DNA from 4 places in the Dactylosporangium sp. NPDC050688 genome. Region 2 is predicted to be linked to each of the others. Evidence: riboswitches for the same ligand, from Rfam matches in the RefSeq annotation. Region 2 holds a riboswitch; each other region holds the start of a gene.
What was found. Region 2 has a riboswitch for cobalamin ahead of AB0H83_RS19360 (CbtB domain-containing protein). Riboswitches for the same ligand answer to the same signal wherever they lie in the genome.
Positions count from the first base shown of each region.

Region 1 (4,190 bases), on a different contig from region 2:
GCGCGGATCCCGTGACCCGGGCCGAGTGCGTCGAGGCGCTCGGCAGCGACCTGCTCCCGCTGCGCGGCACCAGCGGCGAGGCCCTCGTCAGCGAGATGGTCGCGGCCGGTCCGGCGTGGCGCCTGGCCGGTCTCGCCCGCGCGTTCGAGGACCGCCCGGTGCTGCTCGTCGGCACCGGCCGCGACCCCGTCACGCCGCAGGAGGTGCACCATCAGCCGCTGGTGCGGGCGTACGGGCAGCGCCCCCGCATCCGCCTGGAGCACCTGGTGTTCGACACCGACCACGCGCTGTCGGACCACCGCGTCGAGCTCGCCGGCGTCCTGCTCGACTTCCTCGGCCGCAGCCTCGGCGGGGCGGCCGCGTCACAGCAGGGCGGGCAGCTCGCGCAGTGACGTGACCCGGTGCGGCTCGTCGAGCGGCCCGGCCCCGTCGCGGTCCAGGTGCACCGCGCGCAGCCCGGCCGCCCGGGCGGGCACCACGTCCAGGTCGTGCCGGTCGCCGACGCTCACCACCGCGCCGGGCGGCAGCCCCCACTGCCGGCACGCCGCGGCGAACACCGCGGGGTCGGGCTTGAACAGCCCCAGCGCCTCGGCGGTGTAGACCGGCCCGGCCCGGTCCAGCAGCCCGATGCGGGCCAGCTTGTCGGTCTGCTGCGCCACGATGCCGTTGGTGAGCACCGCCGTGCGCAGTCCGGCCCGGTGCAGCGCCGCCAGGGCCGGTGCGGCGTCAGGATAGGGCGCCCAGGCCTGCTCGTACCCCCGCAGAAACCCGTTGAAGAGGGTGTCCAGGCGCGCCTCGTCGTCCTCGGCGGGCCGGCCGACCGCGACCAGGAAGTCCCTGACGCGGCGGCGGCGCTGCTGCTGGAACGTGATGCGCCCGGCCCGCCAACCGGCCAGGTGCCGCTCCTGCACGGTGCGCCACAGGGCCAGGGTCCGCGCGTCCGGTCCGACCCCGATCGTGGGCAGCCACCGCAGCAGCGCCGCGGTCACCGCGCCCTCGTGGTCCAGCAGCGTGCCGTCGAGGTCGAGCAGTACTCCCTGCACCGTCACGTGCGGGGATGGTACCGGTGACGAACCTGACCTATTTCCACCGGTGCTGTTGCCCTCAGCTGAGGTCGGGCACGGGCCCGTTCAGCAGCCAGGCCAGGGGCCGCGGCTCGTGCTCCGTCACGAACTCGCCGTCGCGCAGGACCAGCGCCTGCAAGGTGGTGGCCGCGTCGCGACCGACGATCCAGTAGCGGGGGACGCCGGCCGTCGCATACTCGTCGCGCTTGATGACGCGGTCGATGTGCTCGCTGTCGGGCGACACCACCTCGACCGCGAGAAGTAGTCCGTCGATGCCCGCGTAGCTGGAGCGTGCCGCGCGTGGTGGCTTGTCCTTCGCCCAGACCGTCACGTCCGGCTGCCGCCCGCCGCCGACGTGGATGCCGCAGTCGACCATGATCTGCTCGGGTCCAAACCCATTGGCGTGGAACCAGTGCACCATCTTGGCGACGGTCACCGCATGCTCCGGGTGGGCCGGCGGCATGATGGACAGCACCCCTTCTCGACTCAGCTCGTAGCGGTGATGCTCATCCGCATCCGCCATGGCCGCGACGTCGTCGAGGGTGATCGTGGTCGGCATCCGAGCGCCAACAGCCGCTGCGCTCATGTCGCTCCTCCTGTCCACGCCCGAAGCATACCGACGACCCTGCCGCGATCCGTGCCACAATGACAGATATGAGCATAAGCCCATATCACTGCCGAGGCCCGTCCGGAGCCGCCGCCGGCGCTCGCGTTCCACCTGCTGGAGGAGGGGCGGCTCACCACGCATTACCGGCTGTGCGTCTAGGCCAGGCGTTTAGGCTTGCGGCGGCATGAACTGATGCGAGGTGCCCCGGGCGACCGGGGAGAATCGGGAAGCCGGTGTGAATCCGGCACGGGCCCGCCGCGGTGATCGGGGAGCTGCCGTCCATGCGCGCCCGCGCGGCGTGCGGTCACTGGCCTGCGGGCTGGGAAGGCGGACGGTGCAGGCGTTGATCCGAGAGTCCGAAGACCGGCCTCGCGGTCACCGCCCGCCCCGCGACGGGGCGGGCCGAGCAGCGGGAGCCTGCCCTCATGAGCACCGACCTGTACGACGTCGTGCGCCGCCGCCGCGACGTGCGCGGCCAGTTCACCGGGGCGCCGATCCCCGGCGAGGTCCTCGACCGCGTGCTGAGCGCCGCGCACGCGGCCCCGAGCGTGGGGCTGACCCAGCCGTGGGACTTCGTCCTCGTGCGCGACCCCGGGCTGCGCCGCGCGTTTCACGAGCACGTCCGGCAGGAGCGGGCGACGTTCGCCGCGACCCTTGACGGCGAGGCCGCCGGGACGTTCGCCCGGATCAAGATCGATGGGGTGCTGGAGTCGACGATGTCGGTGGTCGTCACGTACGACGCCGGCCGCGGCGGACCGGGAGTGCTGGGGCGGCACGCGATCGCCGACGCCGGCCTCTACTCGGTGTGCCTCGCCATCCAGAATCTGTGGCTCGCCGCGACCGCCGAGGACCTGGGCGTGGGGTGGGTGTCGTTCTACCGCGAGCCGTTCGTGCGTGAGCTGCTGGGCATCCCCGAGACGATCCGCCCGGTCGCGTGGCTGTGCCTCGGGCCGGTGACGCACCTGGAGACGGTGCCGGACCTGGAGCGGCACGGCTGGCGGCACCGCACCCCGCTCGCCGCGGCGCTGCACCACGACCGCTGGTAGCTGTCGGTTGGCTCCAGCTCACCCGGCGGCGCTTGTCGATTCTGCCGCACTGCGGTTCGTCGTACAGCTGGACGGGCACGACAACGGGCCCGATGGACGAATGGGACGGACAATGGCGAAGTACCTGATCCTCATCTACGGCGACGAGCAGCGCTGGGACGCCGAGACCGAGCAGGAGCGGCGGGCGAAGGAGGAGGGCCACCGGGCGTTCCACGCCGCGGCCGGGACCGGCGTCCTGCACGGGCAGGAGCTGGAGGGCTCGGCGACCGCGACGACCCTGCGTGGCTCCGGCGGCGGGCGGCTCGTCACGACTGACGGGCCGTTCCTGGAGTCGAAGGAGGCCCTCGGCGGGTTCTACGTCGTCGAGGCCGCCGACCTCGACGCGGCGATCTCCCTGGCCGCGCTGCTGCCGGAGCTGGCCTCCGGGCACGGTGGCGTCGAGATCCGCCCGATCGTGGACCACGGGTGAGCGAGGCGGTCGCCGAGGCGCACCGGCGCGAGTGGGCCCGGGTGCTCGCCGCGACGGTGCGCCTCACCCGGGACCTGGACCTCGCCGAGGAGTGCGTCCAGGACGCGTACGCGCAGGCGCTGCGCTCCTGGCCCGTCGACGGTGTCCCGGCCCGCCCCGGCGCGTGGCTCACCACCGTCGCCCGCAACCGCGCCCTGGACGTGCTGCGCCGCGAGACCGCGCTGCGGCGGGCGCTGCCGCTGCTGGTGACCGGCGAGGCCACGCCCGGGCCGGGGGAGGACGACGACCGGCTCCGCCTCGTCTTCACCTGCTGCCACCCGGCGCTGTCGCGGGAGGCGCAGGTCGCGCTCACCCTGCGGCTCGTGTGCGGGCTGTCGACCGCCGAGGTGGCCCGGGCGTTCCTGGTGCCGGAGCCGACGATGGCGGCCCGGGTCACCCGCGCGAAACGCAAGATCAGTGCGGCCCGCATCCCGTACCGGGTGCCGTCGCCGGACGAGCTTCCCGAACGGCTCGGCGCCGTGCTCGACGTGGTGCACCTGGTCTTCACCACGGGCCACGCCGCGCCGGTGGGGGAGCGGCTGGTGCGCCAGGACCTGGTCGACGGCGCCGTCGGCCTGGGCCGCATGCTGCGGCTGCTGCTGCCGCGCGACGCCGAGGTCGCCGCGCTGCTGGCGCTGATGCTGCTCATCGATGCCCGCCGCGACACCCGCAGCGCCCCGGACGGCCGCCCGCTGCTGCTGTCGGAGCAGGACCGGTCCCGGTGGGACACCCGGCAGATCCGGGAGGGCGCCGACCTGCTGGCGTTCGCGCTGCGCCGGGGCGGGCCCACCCGCTACGCCGTGGAGGCCGCGATCGCCGCCGTGCACGCGGAGTCCCCGTCGTGGGAGGCGACCGACTGGCCGCAGATCGTCGCCCTGTACAACGTGCTGCTGGACCTGTGGCCGTCGCCGGTCGTGGCGCTGAACCGGGCCGTCGCCGTGGGCCTGCGCGACGGACCGGCCGCG
Region 1 covers NZ_JBFAIC010000026.1:666-4,855, reverse strand. The annotation lists gene AB0H83_RS24230 (alpha/beta fold hydrolase) at 1-392, shown strand, start outside; gene AB0H83_RS24225 (HAD family hydrolase) at 363-1,049, opposite strand; gene AB0H83_RS24220 (Uma2 family endonuclease) at 1,105-1,623, opposite strand; cobalamin riboswitch at 1,852-2,058, shown strand; gene bluB (5,6-dimethylbenzimidazole synthase) at 2,097-2,717, shown strand; gene AB0H83_RS24210 (YciI family protein) at 2,830-3,186, shown strand; gene AB0H83_RS24205 (DUF6596 domain-containing protein) at 3,228-4,190, shown strand, end outside.
Region 1: it holds a riboswitch for cobalamin, as region 2 does, so the genes downstream of both, bluB (5,6-dimethylbenzimidazole synthase) here and AB0H83_RS19360 (CbtB domain-containing protein) in region 2, are expected to answer to the same signal.

Region 2 (4,190 bases):
AACAGGCTCATCGAGCAGATGGCGAGGACCAGTCGGCGGCGGGCGGGAGAGGGTGGTTGCGGGGTTGTCATGGCGTCGATCGTCGCCGCGGTGGCGCCCGCGGCCGCGGCGGCTTTGCGGAAACTGCAAAAATACCGGGGTGGACGTGGCGCGGCTCATCAACGACATCGGTCCGCGGCTGCGGGCGCTGCGCCACCGGCGCGGGCTGACCCTCGAGGCGCTGTCGGCGCAGACCGGCGTCTCCGTCAGCGCGCTGTCCCGCCTGGAGGCGGGCAAGCGCCGCCCGACGCTGGACCTGCTGCTGCCGCTCGCCCGCGCCCATCAGGTGTCCCTCGACCAGCTCGTGGACGCGCCGGCGACGGGGGATCCCCGCGTACACCTGAAGCCGCGGCGCAACCGCAAGGGCAGCGTGGTCGTGTCACTGACCCGGTACCCGGGGCCGGTGCAGGTGTTCAAGCAGGTGCTCGGGCCGAGCGAGCCGAGGCTGGTCACCCATGCGGGGTACGAGTGGCTGTACGTCCTCGCCGGTGACCTGCGGCTCATCCTCGGCGAGCGGGAGCTGGTGCTGCGCCCGGGCGAGGTCGCGGAGTTCGAGACGAACACGCCGCACTGGTTCGGGCCGGCCGGGGAGCAGGCGGTGGAGATCCTGCACCTGTTCGGCCCGCAAGGGGAGAAACCCCGGGTCCGCGCCCGGCCACGGCCGTGAACAGACGTGCGGTGCCCGGCGAGACCGGGCACCGCACGACGAGCGATGTTCAGGCGGCGACGGGCTGTGCCCGCACCACCGCGGCCGCGCGCTCGCTGCGTTCGGTGAGGTATCCGAACAGCAGCCCGAGCGTGGCCCAGGTGACCGCCTGCGTGCCCAGCGACGCGAGCCGGAACCGCCACAGCAGGACCGGGGCGAAGCCGTCGGGCACCTCGTTGACCGCCGGCAGCAGCGCGATCGCGGCACCGACGACCACGACGGCGCCGAGGACCCCGGCGATCGTCGCGTTCCAGGTGCCGAGGCGCGGCTGCAGCGACCGGCTGACGACGATCGCGCCGATGACCGCGGCGACCCCGATGACCAGCATCAGGAAGTACAGCCCGGTGCGCTGCTGCAGCGTGTCGGCGTTGCCGGTGGCCGGCGGGTTGGCCGGGTACTTCAGGAACGGCACCAAAGCCACCCCGACAAACCCGGCGAGGGCGACGATCCCGGCCGTGGCGCGGGCGCTGATCCGCCCGATCCGCCCGAGCGTGACCGCGACCGCGATGGCGAACAGGCCGCCGAGGGCGACCCCGTACACGATCGAGGCGGTGGCCAGGCCGAGCGTGCTCTGCACGGTCCGGCTGAACGGCCCGTGCTCGTGGCCGGCGGCCTGGGCCTCCTCGAACGCGATCGCGTCGTTGATCGGGCCCTCACCGAACAGGTAGGCGAACAGGAACGCGGCCACGCCGGCGGCAGCGCCGACGATCATCCCGCGGACCAGCAGGGTACGGGCGCTCATGGTGGCTCCCCGGCTCAGTGGCAGGGGAAGCCGAGCAGGTGCCGACCGTCGTGGACGAACTCGTGCACGGCCTCGCCGGACACGAGCGAGGTGATGCCCTGCTCGGCGCCGACGAAGTAGAGCAGCACGACGGCGAGCACGACGCCGAAGGTCGCCCACGGCAGGATCTGCCGCAGCGGGATCGGGGCCGGAGCCGTGACCGGGGTGGGAAGAGCCGAGATCGTGGCCATGCTGATGCAGCCTCCTGCGGGATTTCGCGTCCCATCGAGCGTTGTCGTGGCGGTGGCCGGGTCTGACTCCCACACCTCGTGGTTACAGCGGCGCGACCGTGCCGGGCTTGCACCGGCTTCCGTTCACCGTCACGTTGATGTTTCGGACGGTACGGACGGCGTACCAGCGTGTCAATCGACGCGCGGCGCCGCCACCCTTCCGATGCCCCCGCGCCGCAGGTCACGGCGCAGGCGGCCCGCGGGTGTGCCATCCGAAAGGTGATCAGCTTCTCGGTGCGGATCAGCCTGTCACCGGCAGCGCGGCCAGGTCCGTGCCGACCCGGTGCAGGCCGTCGAGGCGCCGCTGGAGGGTCTTGCCGCTCGGGCTGAGGAACTCGTCGTACTTCGCCCACACCGCGCCGGAGGTCGTCGCGGCCGCCGACCGGCACTACCCGTGGGCGTTCAAGGCGACCGGCGCGGCGCCGCCGAAGACGAGGCATGTGTCGCGCGGCCGCATCGTCTTGCCGTCGCAGGTCGGGCGGTACTCCGCGATCCGCCGCGACGACTCCTGCGCCCGCTGCGCCGCGGTCGTCGAGCCGCTGGCCAGCATCTGCCATCCGATCAGCAGGAGCACCCCCGCCAGGACGAACCGGACGACCAACCCCGTATGCCGTGATTTCACGGTGAGATGTATAGCAGCCGATGGCCGGGCGTAGGGGGCGCGGCAGCGGCGCGGGCGGCCCGGCCAGTAGGCTGGCCGGGCTTCGGTTCTACGACTGGACACGCACGGGGGGCGTCGATGTATCCGGATCAGGAGGCGGTGCAGCGGATCACCGCCGAGTTCGAGCAGCGGCAGCGGACGATCGAGACCGCGACCGCCGACGCCCGCGCCGGGCGCACCGTACACGAGGCCGAGGGCGGGGCCATCCGGGTCACCGTCGACGGCCGGTTCCGGGTCGCGGAGCTGTACCTCAGCGCGTACGCGGTGCGCGACCCCGACCTGGGTGCGCTCATCGTCACGGCGGTCCGCGACGCGATCGAGACCGCCGAGGGCGAGTTCCGCCGCACACTGCTCGGCGAGCTCGACCCGGCCACGTCGGGCCTGCTGCAGTCGCTGGAGGACCTGGGCCGCATGCTGCAGGACGGCGGCGGCGCCGGCCTGTTCCCCCGCGCGCCGGTCGGCGGGGCGGCCACCGCGGCCGGCGCCCGACTGGAGAAGGTGCTCAACGAGCTGCCCGACCGCATGGCGCAGGCGCAGGACCGCGCCGGCGAGTTCGCCACCCGCCACTTCACCGGCGAGGCCGCCGACCAGTCCGTCGCCGCCACGGTCGACGGCGCCGGCCGCCTCACCGAGGTCCTCGTCTCCGCGGCCGCGACCCGCCGGCTGGACAACTTCACCCTCGGCGAGCGGGCCGCCGAGGCGGTCAACGCCGCCCTCGACGCCCTCGACACGGCCCGCGCCGCGCTGCTGTCCACCGACGGCGACGAGCCCGACCTGCAGGGCGCCGAGGAGCTGTTCGCGTACCGGATGGACCAGCTGCAGCTGCGCCTGGACGCCATCGAGTCCAGCCTGCGCGGCATGGAGTTCTGACCGATGCGCATCATCGAGGGCGCCGGGGTGTGGACCGCACCGGCCGGGACGGGCACCGACTGGGTGGAGCAGCTGCGGGTGCCGGACCTGTCGGTCGGCACGTACTGCATCCCGGCCGGCGGGGTCGACGACCAGAGCCCGCACACCGAGGACGAGATCTACGTCGTCACCTCGGGCCGGGCCCGGATCGTCACCCCGGACGGGTCGGCGGACGTGGCGCCCGGGTCGGTCGTGTTCGTGCCGGCCGGCGAGGAGCACCGGTTCGTCGACGTGACCGAGGACCTGACTCTGCTGGTGGTGTTCGGCCCCGCGTACGGCAGCCGAAGCTAGTGCTGTGCGTGGTGGGGCGGGCCTCAGCCGGCGAACCGACAGAGAACCCGGCCGGCGTTCGTGGACACCGCACTCGCCGCCGACGCGCCTACGTGCCGTTGAGAACGTACGCGCGGTCCGGGTTCACGGTGACGGCCACGTTGGTGCCGACGGTGAGCAGGCCGTCGGGGTCGGGGCCGGCGTCGGTGACGTGCAGGGTGCCGCTGATGGTCTCGACCTCGTAGTCGACGCTGTGGCCGTGGAAGGTGGAGCGCAGCACGGTGCCGATGCCGCCCTCGCCGGCCGGGCGCAGGGCGATCGTCTCGGGGCGGATCATCAGGTACGCGCTGGCGTTGTTCGCGCGTACCGCCGGGTGGGCCGGCACGGTGAGCCGGGTGCCGAGGGCGTTGACCACGGCCGTGCCGTCGCTGACGTGCTCCGGGGCGACCTCGATGAAGTTGGCCCGGCCGATGAAGTCGGCGACAAAGATGGTGGCGGGCCGGAAGTAGATCTCCGCCGGCGCCGCGACCTGCTCGACGCGGCCCTTGTTCATCACCACGATGCGGTCGGACATGCTCATCGCCTCGTCCTGGT
Region 2 covers NZ_JBFAIC010000018.1:35,390-39,579, reverse strand. The annotation lists gene AB0H83_RS19375 (DHA2 family efflux MFS transporter permease subunit) at 1-71, opposite strand, end outside; gene AB0H83_RS19370 (helix-turn-helix transcriptional regulator) at 140-706, shown strand; gene AB0H83_RS19365 (CbtA family protein) at 756-1,487, opposite strand; gene AB0H83_RS19360 (CbtB domain-containing protein) at 1,502-1,717, opposite strand; cobalamin riboswitch at 1,754-1,900, opposite strand; gene AB0H83_RS19355 (hypothetical protein) at 2,145-2,378, opposite strand; gene AB0H83_RS19350 (YbaB/EbfC family nucleoid-associated protein) at 2,496-3,287, shown strand; gene AB0H83_RS19345 (cupin domain-containing protein) at 3,291-3,617, shown strand; gene AB0H83_RS19340 (ABC transporter ATP-binding protein) at 3,706-4,190, opposite strand, start outside.

Region 3 (4,190 bases), on a different contig from region 2:
GTGTCGGGCAGCGTGAACGTCCACGCCAGGACGCCGAGCAGCGCGATGCCGATCAGGCGCGGGACCAGCGGCGGCACGGTCGGGAGCCGGAGCGGGCGGCCGGCGGCCGGGTCGAGCCGCGGCGAACGCCACGCGACGCCGAGGACCAGGAACGACACGACCAGCGCGGCGGCGGCACCGGCGAGGAGCTGGCCGAGGGTCAGCGGGAGGTCCTGACGGCCGCCGACGCCGTGCGCCAGGACCGGCTGGAGAGCGGCGTTCAACGGACCACGAGCTGGAACAGCACGAGGTGCGACGCGTGCGTCTCGACCTCGAACAGCCCGGTCCGGTCGGCCCGCAGGTCGAGCGAGGCGGGCGCCCCGGCCGGCAGGGGCAGCGTCCTGTCGTAGCCGTGGACGTGCAGCTCGTCGGCGACGTCGGAGGTGACGGTGATGCGCACCAGGCTGCCCTTGGCGACCTCGACCCGGCTGGTCGGCGGGGACACCTTGCGCTTGACGACGGTGACCACGACCTCCTTGTCGACGGCGGGCAACGACGAGGCGGCGGGCGGCGACGAGGCGGCGGGCGGCGACGAGGCGGCGGACCGCACGGCGGCGGCCGTGGGAGAAGGCAGCGCGACGGAGGGTGACGGCACGGGGGCGGGGGAGGAGTCGCAGCCGGCCAGGAGCGCCAGGAGGCACACGGCGGCGGCGGTGGTGGTGGCGCGGGCGGCAGGCACGAAGGAGGCTCCCGGGGCGGCGGGGTTCGTCAGGATCGTGAATTTAGCGTCTTGTCGGCTATGGGGGAACCCGGCATCATGTGCCGATGCGATCGGGCAGCGTCATTGCGGTCAATGCCGTCAGGGTTGCGGTGCTGGCCGTCGTCGCGGCGCTCGGCCTCGTGGTGACCGCGGTGCCCGCCGCCGCGCACGGGCAGCTGGCCATGTCGGACCCCGTCCAGGACAGCACGGTCGACCAGCCGCGGGCCGACGTGGCGCTGTACTTCACCGAGCAGCCGGCGTCCTTCGCGTGGTTCACCGTGACCGCCCCGTCCGGGCAGCGGGTCGACGGCGGCTGGCGCGGCGGGGAGCCCAAGCGCCTCGACAAGCCGGTCCAGGAGTACTTCCTCGTCGACGGCAAGTTCGAGCCGAAGGTCTACAACACCGGCTTCCCGGCGCTGGTGGCCGTCTCGCACTGGCCGGAGCAGGGTTTGTACGTCGTGGCGTACCAGTCGGTCGCCTCCGACGGCGAGGCGGTGAAGGGGCAGCTGCGGTTCACGTACGGCGGGCCGGTGACGCCGGCGCCGGCGGGCTGGACCGCCCCGACGGCCGGGCCGTCCGAGGCGCTGACCCGGGCGCTGAGCAAGGAGAGCGCGCCAGCGGCCGCGGCACCCACCGCCGGCCCCCAGCAGGCCGCGCCGCCGCCCGCCCCGGCGACCCCGTTCGTGCTCACCGACTGGCTGATCCCGGCGCTGCTCATCGTGGGCGTCGGCGCGATGGTCTGGCTCGCCGCCCGCCGCGCTCCAGTGCCGCCGGAGAAGAAACGCCGCAAGGCCGCCCTCCGGTAAAGCCTTGGGTAAGGCCCTCCGAGCGGCTGCGTCTCCGCGCCCAGCCGGGCCGGTTTGGCCGCCTTCCCCGCCCGGCGCAGCACGGCACACAGGACGGCGTGCGCCGCGGTCCTCCACACGTCCCCTGTTCGGCCCCGCGCGCCGCCGGCCAAGGATTTGGGTCACGTTGACGTCACTGGGAGCCCTGGGACAGGATGAACCCCGAGCGGTCACAGGGAGGAACCCAGTGCGATTCTGGGACGGTCCCGCCACTGTGACCGGGGAGTCGTCCTCCAGCGCACGGGCCACGGCCACAGGTCGGAAGGTCGGGGGACGGCGGCGATCCGGGAGTCAGGAGACTCCGGCCGCTCGTGCTCCATGACCCAGCGGGCGCGGACCCGCTCGAGGAGGATGTGCCCGTGACGTCGCCGTATCCGTTCTCGGCCGTGGTCGGCCTGCCCGACCTGCGCCTCGCGCTGCTGCTCACCGCCGTGTCCCCGGCGATCGGCGGGGTGCTCGTCCGGGGTGAGAAGGGCACCGCCAAGTCGACCGTCGTGCGGGGCCTCGCCACGCTGCTGCCGGAGGTCGACGTCGTCGCCGGCTGCCGGTTCGCCTGCGACCCCGCCGCGCCGGACCGGTCCTGCCCCGACGGCCCGCATCCGGTGGACGCGCCCCTGAGCAGCGCCGTGCGCCGCCGGTCCGCCCTGGTCGAGCTGCCCGTCGGTGCCACCGAGGACCGGGTCGTCGGCACCCTCGACCTGCAGCGGGCCCTCGGCGACGGGGTCAAGGCCTACGAGCCCGGCCTGCTCGCCGCCGCCCACCGCGGCGTGCTCTACGTCGACGAGGTCAACCTCCTGCCCGACCATCTCGTCGACCTGCTCCTCGACGCCGCCGCGATGGGCCGCGCCCACGTCGAGCGCGACGGGGTCTCCGTCCAGCATGCCGCCAGGTTCCTGCTCGTCGGCACCATGAACCCGGAGGAGGGCGAGCCGCGCCCGCAGCTCGTCGACCGGTTCGGCCTGGTCGTCGGGGTGACGTCGCCGACCACCGCCGCGCCCCGGGCCGAGGTGGTGCGGCGGCGGCTGGCGTACGAGCACGACCCCGAAGCCTTCGCGGCCCGCTTCGTCGAGGAGGACGCCGCCCTCGCCGCCCGCATCGCCGCCGCCCGGCGGGCGCTGCCCGGGGTGTCGCTGCCGGACCGCCAGCTCGACCGCATCGCGCGGATCTGCCTGGCGTACCGGGTCGACGGGCTGCGCGCCGACATCGTGGTGGCCCGCACCGCGGTCGCGCTGGCGGCCTGGCACGGCCGGACCGTGGTGACGAAGGACGACCTGCGCGACGCGGCCCGGCTCGCTCTGCCGCACCGGCGCCGCCGCGACCCCCTGGACCCACCCGGCGCCGACCAGGAACGCCTCGAGGAGATCCTGGAGCAGGAGCTCGGCGGCCCCGACGACGACCACGACGACGGCGGCGGCGAGCGCCCCGACGGCGACCCCGACACCGGCGGCCCGTCCTCGGCCGGCGACCCGCCGGACGGCGACGGCACCGAGGGCAGCGGCGGCAGCGGCGCGGACGGCAGCGCGGACGGCAGCGGCGGCGGGGATGCGGACGGTGGCTCGCAAGGGCCGGCCGGACCGCCCGACGGCGACCCCCGTGACCAGCGCGGCGACGCCACCCCGCCGCCCGCCGGCACAGAGCCGCCGGCGCCGTCCGGCGGGCCCGTCACACAGCCCGCCGGGGAACTGGCGTTCGCGCAGGCACCGTACAAGACCAGGCTTTTGAAGATCGGCGGCCGGGCCAACCGGCAGCACGGCGCCCACGCCGGCCGCCGCTCCCCGGCGCACGGGCGGCACGGCCGGGTCGTGCGCTCCCGGCAACCCGGCGGCGGCAAGCTCGTCACGCTGCACCTGCCCGACACGGTGCGGGCCGCGGCGCTGCGCGGCGCCTCCCGGGTGCACGCCCGCGACCTGCGCGAGGCGGTCAAGGTCGGCCGCGAGGCCAACCTGGTGCTGTTCGTCGTCGACGCGTCCGGCTCGATGGCCGCCCGGCAGCGCATGACCGTGGTCAAGACCGCCGTGCTGTCGCTGCTGCGCGACGCGTACCAGCGCAGGGACAAGGTCGGCATGATCACCTTCCGGGGCGCGTCGGCCACGACGGTCCTGGAGCCGACCGCCAGCCACGAGGTCGGCGTCCTGCGCCTGGCCGAGCTGCGCACCGGCGGCCGCACCCCCCTCGCCGCCGGCCTGCTGCAGGCCGCCCGCACGCTGCACGGCGAGCGCCGCCGCGACGCCCGCCGCCGGCCGCTGCTCGTCGTCGTCACCGACGGGCGGGCCACCAGCGGCCCGGACCCGTTGACCGTCGCCCCCGCGCTCGCCGGCGTCCCCGCCGTCGTCGTGGACTGCGAGTCCGGGCATGTGCGGCTCGGCCTCGCCCGGCGCCTCGCCCGAGCCCTGTCCGCCGACTGCGTCCCGCTGTCGGCCCTGTCCACCGCCGCCATCCACCCGGGGAGCTGAACATGCCGCAGGGCAAGGTCGAGCACGTGCCCGACGACGGCCTCACCACCCGCCAGCGCCGCCGGCAGCACGTCCTGGCCGTCCACACCGGCCAGGGCAAGGGCAAGTCCACCGCCGCGTTCGGCATGGCGCTGCGCGCGTGGAGCGCCGGCT
Region 3 covers NZ_JBFAIC010000037.1:87,903-92,092, forward strand. The annotation lists gene AB0H83_RS30210 (hypothetical protein) at 1-263, opposite strand, end outside; gene AB0H83_RS30215 (hypothetical protein) at 260-718, opposite strand; gene AB0H83_RS30220 (copper resistance protein CopC) at 805-1,545, shown strand; cobalamin riboswitch at 1,762-1,886, shown strand; gene AB0H83_RS30225 (VWA domain-containing protein) at 1,944-4,037, shown strand; gene cobO (cob(I)yrinic acid a,c-diamide adenosyltransferase) at 4,040-4,190, shown strand, end outside.
Region 3: it holds a riboswitch for cobalamin, as region 2 does, so the genes downstream of both, AB0H83_RS30225 (VWA domain-containing protein) here and AB0H83_RS19360 (CbtB domain-containing protein) in region 2, are expected to answer to the same signal.

Region 4 (4,190 bases), on a different contig from region 2:
GGATCAGCGTCCAGATCTGCGCCCGAATGGCGGGCAGCTTCGCGGGGTCGAGGGCGGCGATCGTCGCGTGCTCGTCGAGCAGCTGCTCGAGGCGGGCGATGTCACCGTACGACTCGGCCCGCGCCATCGGCGGGATCAGGTGGTCGACCAGGGTGGCGTGCGCCCGGCGCTTGGCCTGGGTGCCCTCGCCCGGGTCGTTGACCAGGAACGGGTAGATCAGCGGCAGGTTGGCCAGGGCCGCGTCGGCGCCGCACGAGGCGGACAGCCCGACGGTCTTGCCGGGCAGCCACTCGAGGTTGCCGTGCTTGCCGACGTGCACGACCGCGTGCGCGCCGAACTCGTCGGCCAGCCACCGGTACGCGGCCAGGTAGTGGTGACTGGGCGGCAGGTCGGGGTCGTGGTAGATGGCGACCGGGTTCTCGCCGAAGCCGCGCGGCGGCTGCACCATCACCACCACGTTGCCCTCGCGCAGCGCGGCGAGCACGATCTCGCCGTCGGGGTCGTGCGAGGTGTCGACGAACAGCGAGCCGGGCGCCGGCCCCCAGTGCCGCTCCATCGCCTCGCGCAGGTCCGCCGGCAGCGTCTGGAACCAGGCCCGGTACTTGGCGGCGGAGATCCTGATCGGGTTGCCCCGCAGCTGGTCCTCGGTGAGCCAGTTGACGTCCTGCCCGCCGGCGGCGATGAGCGTGTGCATCAGCGCGTCGCCGTCCTTCGGGAAGCCGCCGGCGCCCACGTAACCCTGCTCGCGCATGGCCGCCAGCAGCCGGACCACGCTCGCGGGCGTGTCGAGCCCCACCGCGTTGCCGATCCGCGCGTGTTTCGTCGGGTACGCGCTGAGCATCAGCACGACCTTGCGCTGCGAGGCGGGCAGGTGCCGCAGCCGGGCGTGCCCGACGGCGATCCCGGCGACCCGGCCGGCCCGCTCCCGGTCGGCGACGTAGACGGTGAGCCCGTCGGCGTCGACCTCCTTGAACGAGAACGGCACCGTGATGATCCGGCCGTCGAACTCGGGGATCGCGACCTGCGTGGCCGTGTCGAGCGGCGACAGGCCGTCGTCGTTGGCGTCCCAGGTGTCGCGGGCGCTGGTCAGGCAGAGCCCTTGCAGGATCGGCACGTCCAGCGCGGCCAGGGCGCCCACGTCCCACGCCTCGTCCTCGCCGCCGGCCTGCGCGTCGGCGGGCCGGGTGCCGCCCGCGGCCAGGACGGTGACGACGAGCGCGTCGGCCTGCCGCAGCGTCTCCAGCAGCTGCGGCGGGGCGGTGCGCAGCGACGAGGCGAACACGGGCAGCGCCCGGCCGCCGGCGTCCTCGATCGCGTCGCAGAGCGTCTCCACGAACGCGGTGTTGCCGGCCAGATGGTGCGCCCGGTAGTAGATGACGCCGACGGTCGGGCCGTCGGCGGTCGTCGCCCGCTCCAGCAGTCCCCACGCCGGGGTCCGCGCCGGCGGGGCGAACCCGTGCCCGGTCAGCAGGACCGTGTCGGACAGGAACTTGTGCAGCTCGGCGAGGTTGGCCGGGCCGCCCTCGGCGAAATACGCGTGGGCCTCCGCGGCGACCCCGGCGGGCACCGTCGAGTGGCGCATCAGCTCGGCGTCGGGCAGCTGCTCGCCGCCGAGCAGGACCACGGGCAGCGGCAGCCGCAGCAGCGCGTCGAAGCCCTCCTGCCAGTCCCGGTAGCCGCCCAGGAACCGCACCACGACCAGGTCGGCGCCCTCGGCCAGGGCCGGCAGGTCCGCCACGGCGGTGCGCGACGGGTTGGCCAGCCGGAACGCCGCGCCGCTGGCACGGGCGCTGAGCAGGTCGGTGTCGGACGTCGACAGCAGCAGGATCACGCCTGGGTCCTCCCTCGGGGTCCGCGCCCCAAGTCGGTCGGGAAAGGTCGGGCGGCGGAAAGTCTCCTGGCTCCCGGATCGGCGCTCGTCTCCTGCCTTCCCGGGCTCGCGCCCAGTGGCCTCAGTCGGAGACTCACTCCCCGGTCACAGTGGCGGGACCGCGCCGGACTCGCACCGGCTTCCTCCACTCGTCGCCCGTACAGCACCGCCAACTCTCCTGGACACCGCTGACTTGAGTCAAGCGACGAGCTGCGCAGTAGTATCCGGCCCGTGCAGGCTGCCAGCGGACGCGACGCTCCGGACCGGTGCCCGGGCGCCGTGCAGGTCCATGCCGCGGCCGACGGCGGACTGGCGCGGGTCCGGCTGCCCGGCGGCCGGCTCGGCCGGGATGCCCTCGCCGTCCTGCGCGCCGCCGCCCTCGATCTCGGCGACCCCGACCTGGAGCTCACCTCCCGGGGCAACGTGCAGGTCAGGGCGCTGCGGCCGGGCGCGGAACTCGACCTGGCGGCCCGGCTGACCGGGGCGGGGCTGCTGCCGTCGGCGACGCACGAGCGGGTCCGCAACATCGTCGCCAGCCCGCTGACCGGCCGCGACGGCCGTGGCGTGCTGGACGTGCGGCCGGTGGTGGCCGCGTTCGACGCCGGGCTGTGCGCCGACGCGTCCCTCGCCGCGCTGCCGGGCCGGTTCCTGGTGACGCTCGACGACGGGCGCGGCGACGTGACCCCGCTCGGTGGCGACGTCGGCCTGCACGGCGACCGCCTCGTCCTGGCCGGCACCCCCACCACGGCCCGCGCCGCCAGTACGCCGGCCGGCCTGCTGCTGCGGGCGACCAGGGCGTTCCTGGCCGAGCGGGCCGCGCAGGGCGGCACGGCCTGGCGCCTCGCGGAGCTGACCGACGGCCCGGCCCGGGTCGCGGCGAGGCTGGACGCTGCCCTGGACGGGAACGCCGGTCCGTCGGGCGGCGGCGGGCCGGCGGTCGGGTGGACGCCGCAGGCCGACGGGCGCGCCGCGATCACGGCCGTGGTGCCGCTCGGGCGGCTCACCCCCGAGCACTCGGCGGCGCTCGTCACCGCCGCGCCGGAGGAGATCATCGTCACGCCGTGGCGGACCGTCGTCGTGCCGGACGTACCCGCCGAAGAAGCTGGACGCGTCGAAACGCTGCTGACGGCCGCCGGGCTGGTCACGGACCCCGCCTCGGGCTGGGCCGGGGTCACCGCGTGCGCGGGCCGGCCCGGCTGCGCGAAGGCCCTCGCCGACGTGCGGGCCGACGCCCGGGCCGCGGTCGCGGCGGGCACGACGCCGGCCGGGCTGCCGATGCACTGGGTCGGCTGCGAACGGCGCTGCGGCGCACCGAAGGGAAGGCACGTGGAGATGCTCGCGACCGCCGACGGCTACCGGGTCACGCCATGACCGGCCCGGAGCGCAGCGGAGTGGCCGGGCACCATGGGCTCAGTGGTGTCACGGGGGCGCCGGAGCGCAGCGGAGGTGACGCCGTGGCCGGCCCGGAGCGCAGCGGAGTGGCCGGGCAGCATGGGCTCAGTGGTGTCACGGGGGCGCCGGAGCGCAGCGGAGGTGACACCGTGGCGGCCTTCGACTATGTGAAGGACGGCGCGGAGATCTACCGGCGGTCGTTCGCGACGATCCGGGCCGAGGCCGACCTGTCCGGCCTGCCCGCCGACGTCGCCCAGGTGATCGTCCGCATGATCCACGCGTGCGGCATGGTCGACCTCGCCGCCGACGTCGGGTTCAGCCACGACGTGGTGCGCCTCGCCCGCGCCGCGCTGCGCGACGGCGCCCCGGTCCTCTGCGACGCCGAGATGGTCGCCTCCGGCGTCACCCGGGCCAGGCTGCCCCGCGACAACGAGGTCCTGTGCACGCTGCGCGACCCGCGGGTGCCTGCGCTGGCCGCCGAGCTCGGCACGACCCGCAGCGCCGCGGCCCTCGAGCTGTGGGGCGACCGGCTCGCCGGCGCCGTCGTCGCGGTCGGCAACGCCCCGACGGCGCTGTTCCGGCTCCTGGAGATGGTCGCGGCCGGCGCGCCGCGGCCCGCGGCGGTGCTCGGCATCCCCGTAGGGTTCATCGGGGCGGCCGAGTCGAAGGTGGCCCTCGCCGCCTCGGACCTGCCGCACCTGGTCGTGCACGGCCGCCGGGGCGGCAGCGCGATGACGGCCGCCGCCGTCAACGCGATCGCGGACGAGAAGGAATGACCATCGTGGAGATCGGTCGGCTGTACGGCGTGGGGCTCGGGCCGGGCGACCCGGAGCTCATCACGGTGAAGGCGGCCCGGCTGATCGGGGCCGCACCCGTGGTCGCGTTCCACAGCGCCCGCCACGGGCGCAGCATCGCCAGGTCGATCGCG
Region 4 covers NZ_JBFAIC010000109.1:15,605-19,794, reverse strand. The annotation lists gene cobN (cobaltochelatase subunit CobN) at 1-1,831, opposite strand, end outside; cobalamin riboswitch at 1,870-2,056, opposite strand; gene AB0H83_RS48965 (precorrin-3B synthase) at 2,102-3,241, shown strand; gene AB0H83_RS48960 (precorrin-8X methylmutase) at 3,412-4,038, shown strand; gene AB0H83_RS48955 (precorrin-2 C(20)-methyltransferase) at 4,044-4,190, shown strand, end outside.
Region 4: it holds a riboswitch for cobalamin, as region 2 does, so the genes downstream of both, cobN (cobaltochelatase subunit CobN) here and AB0H83_RS19360 (CbtB domain-containing protein) in region 2, are expected to answer to the same signal.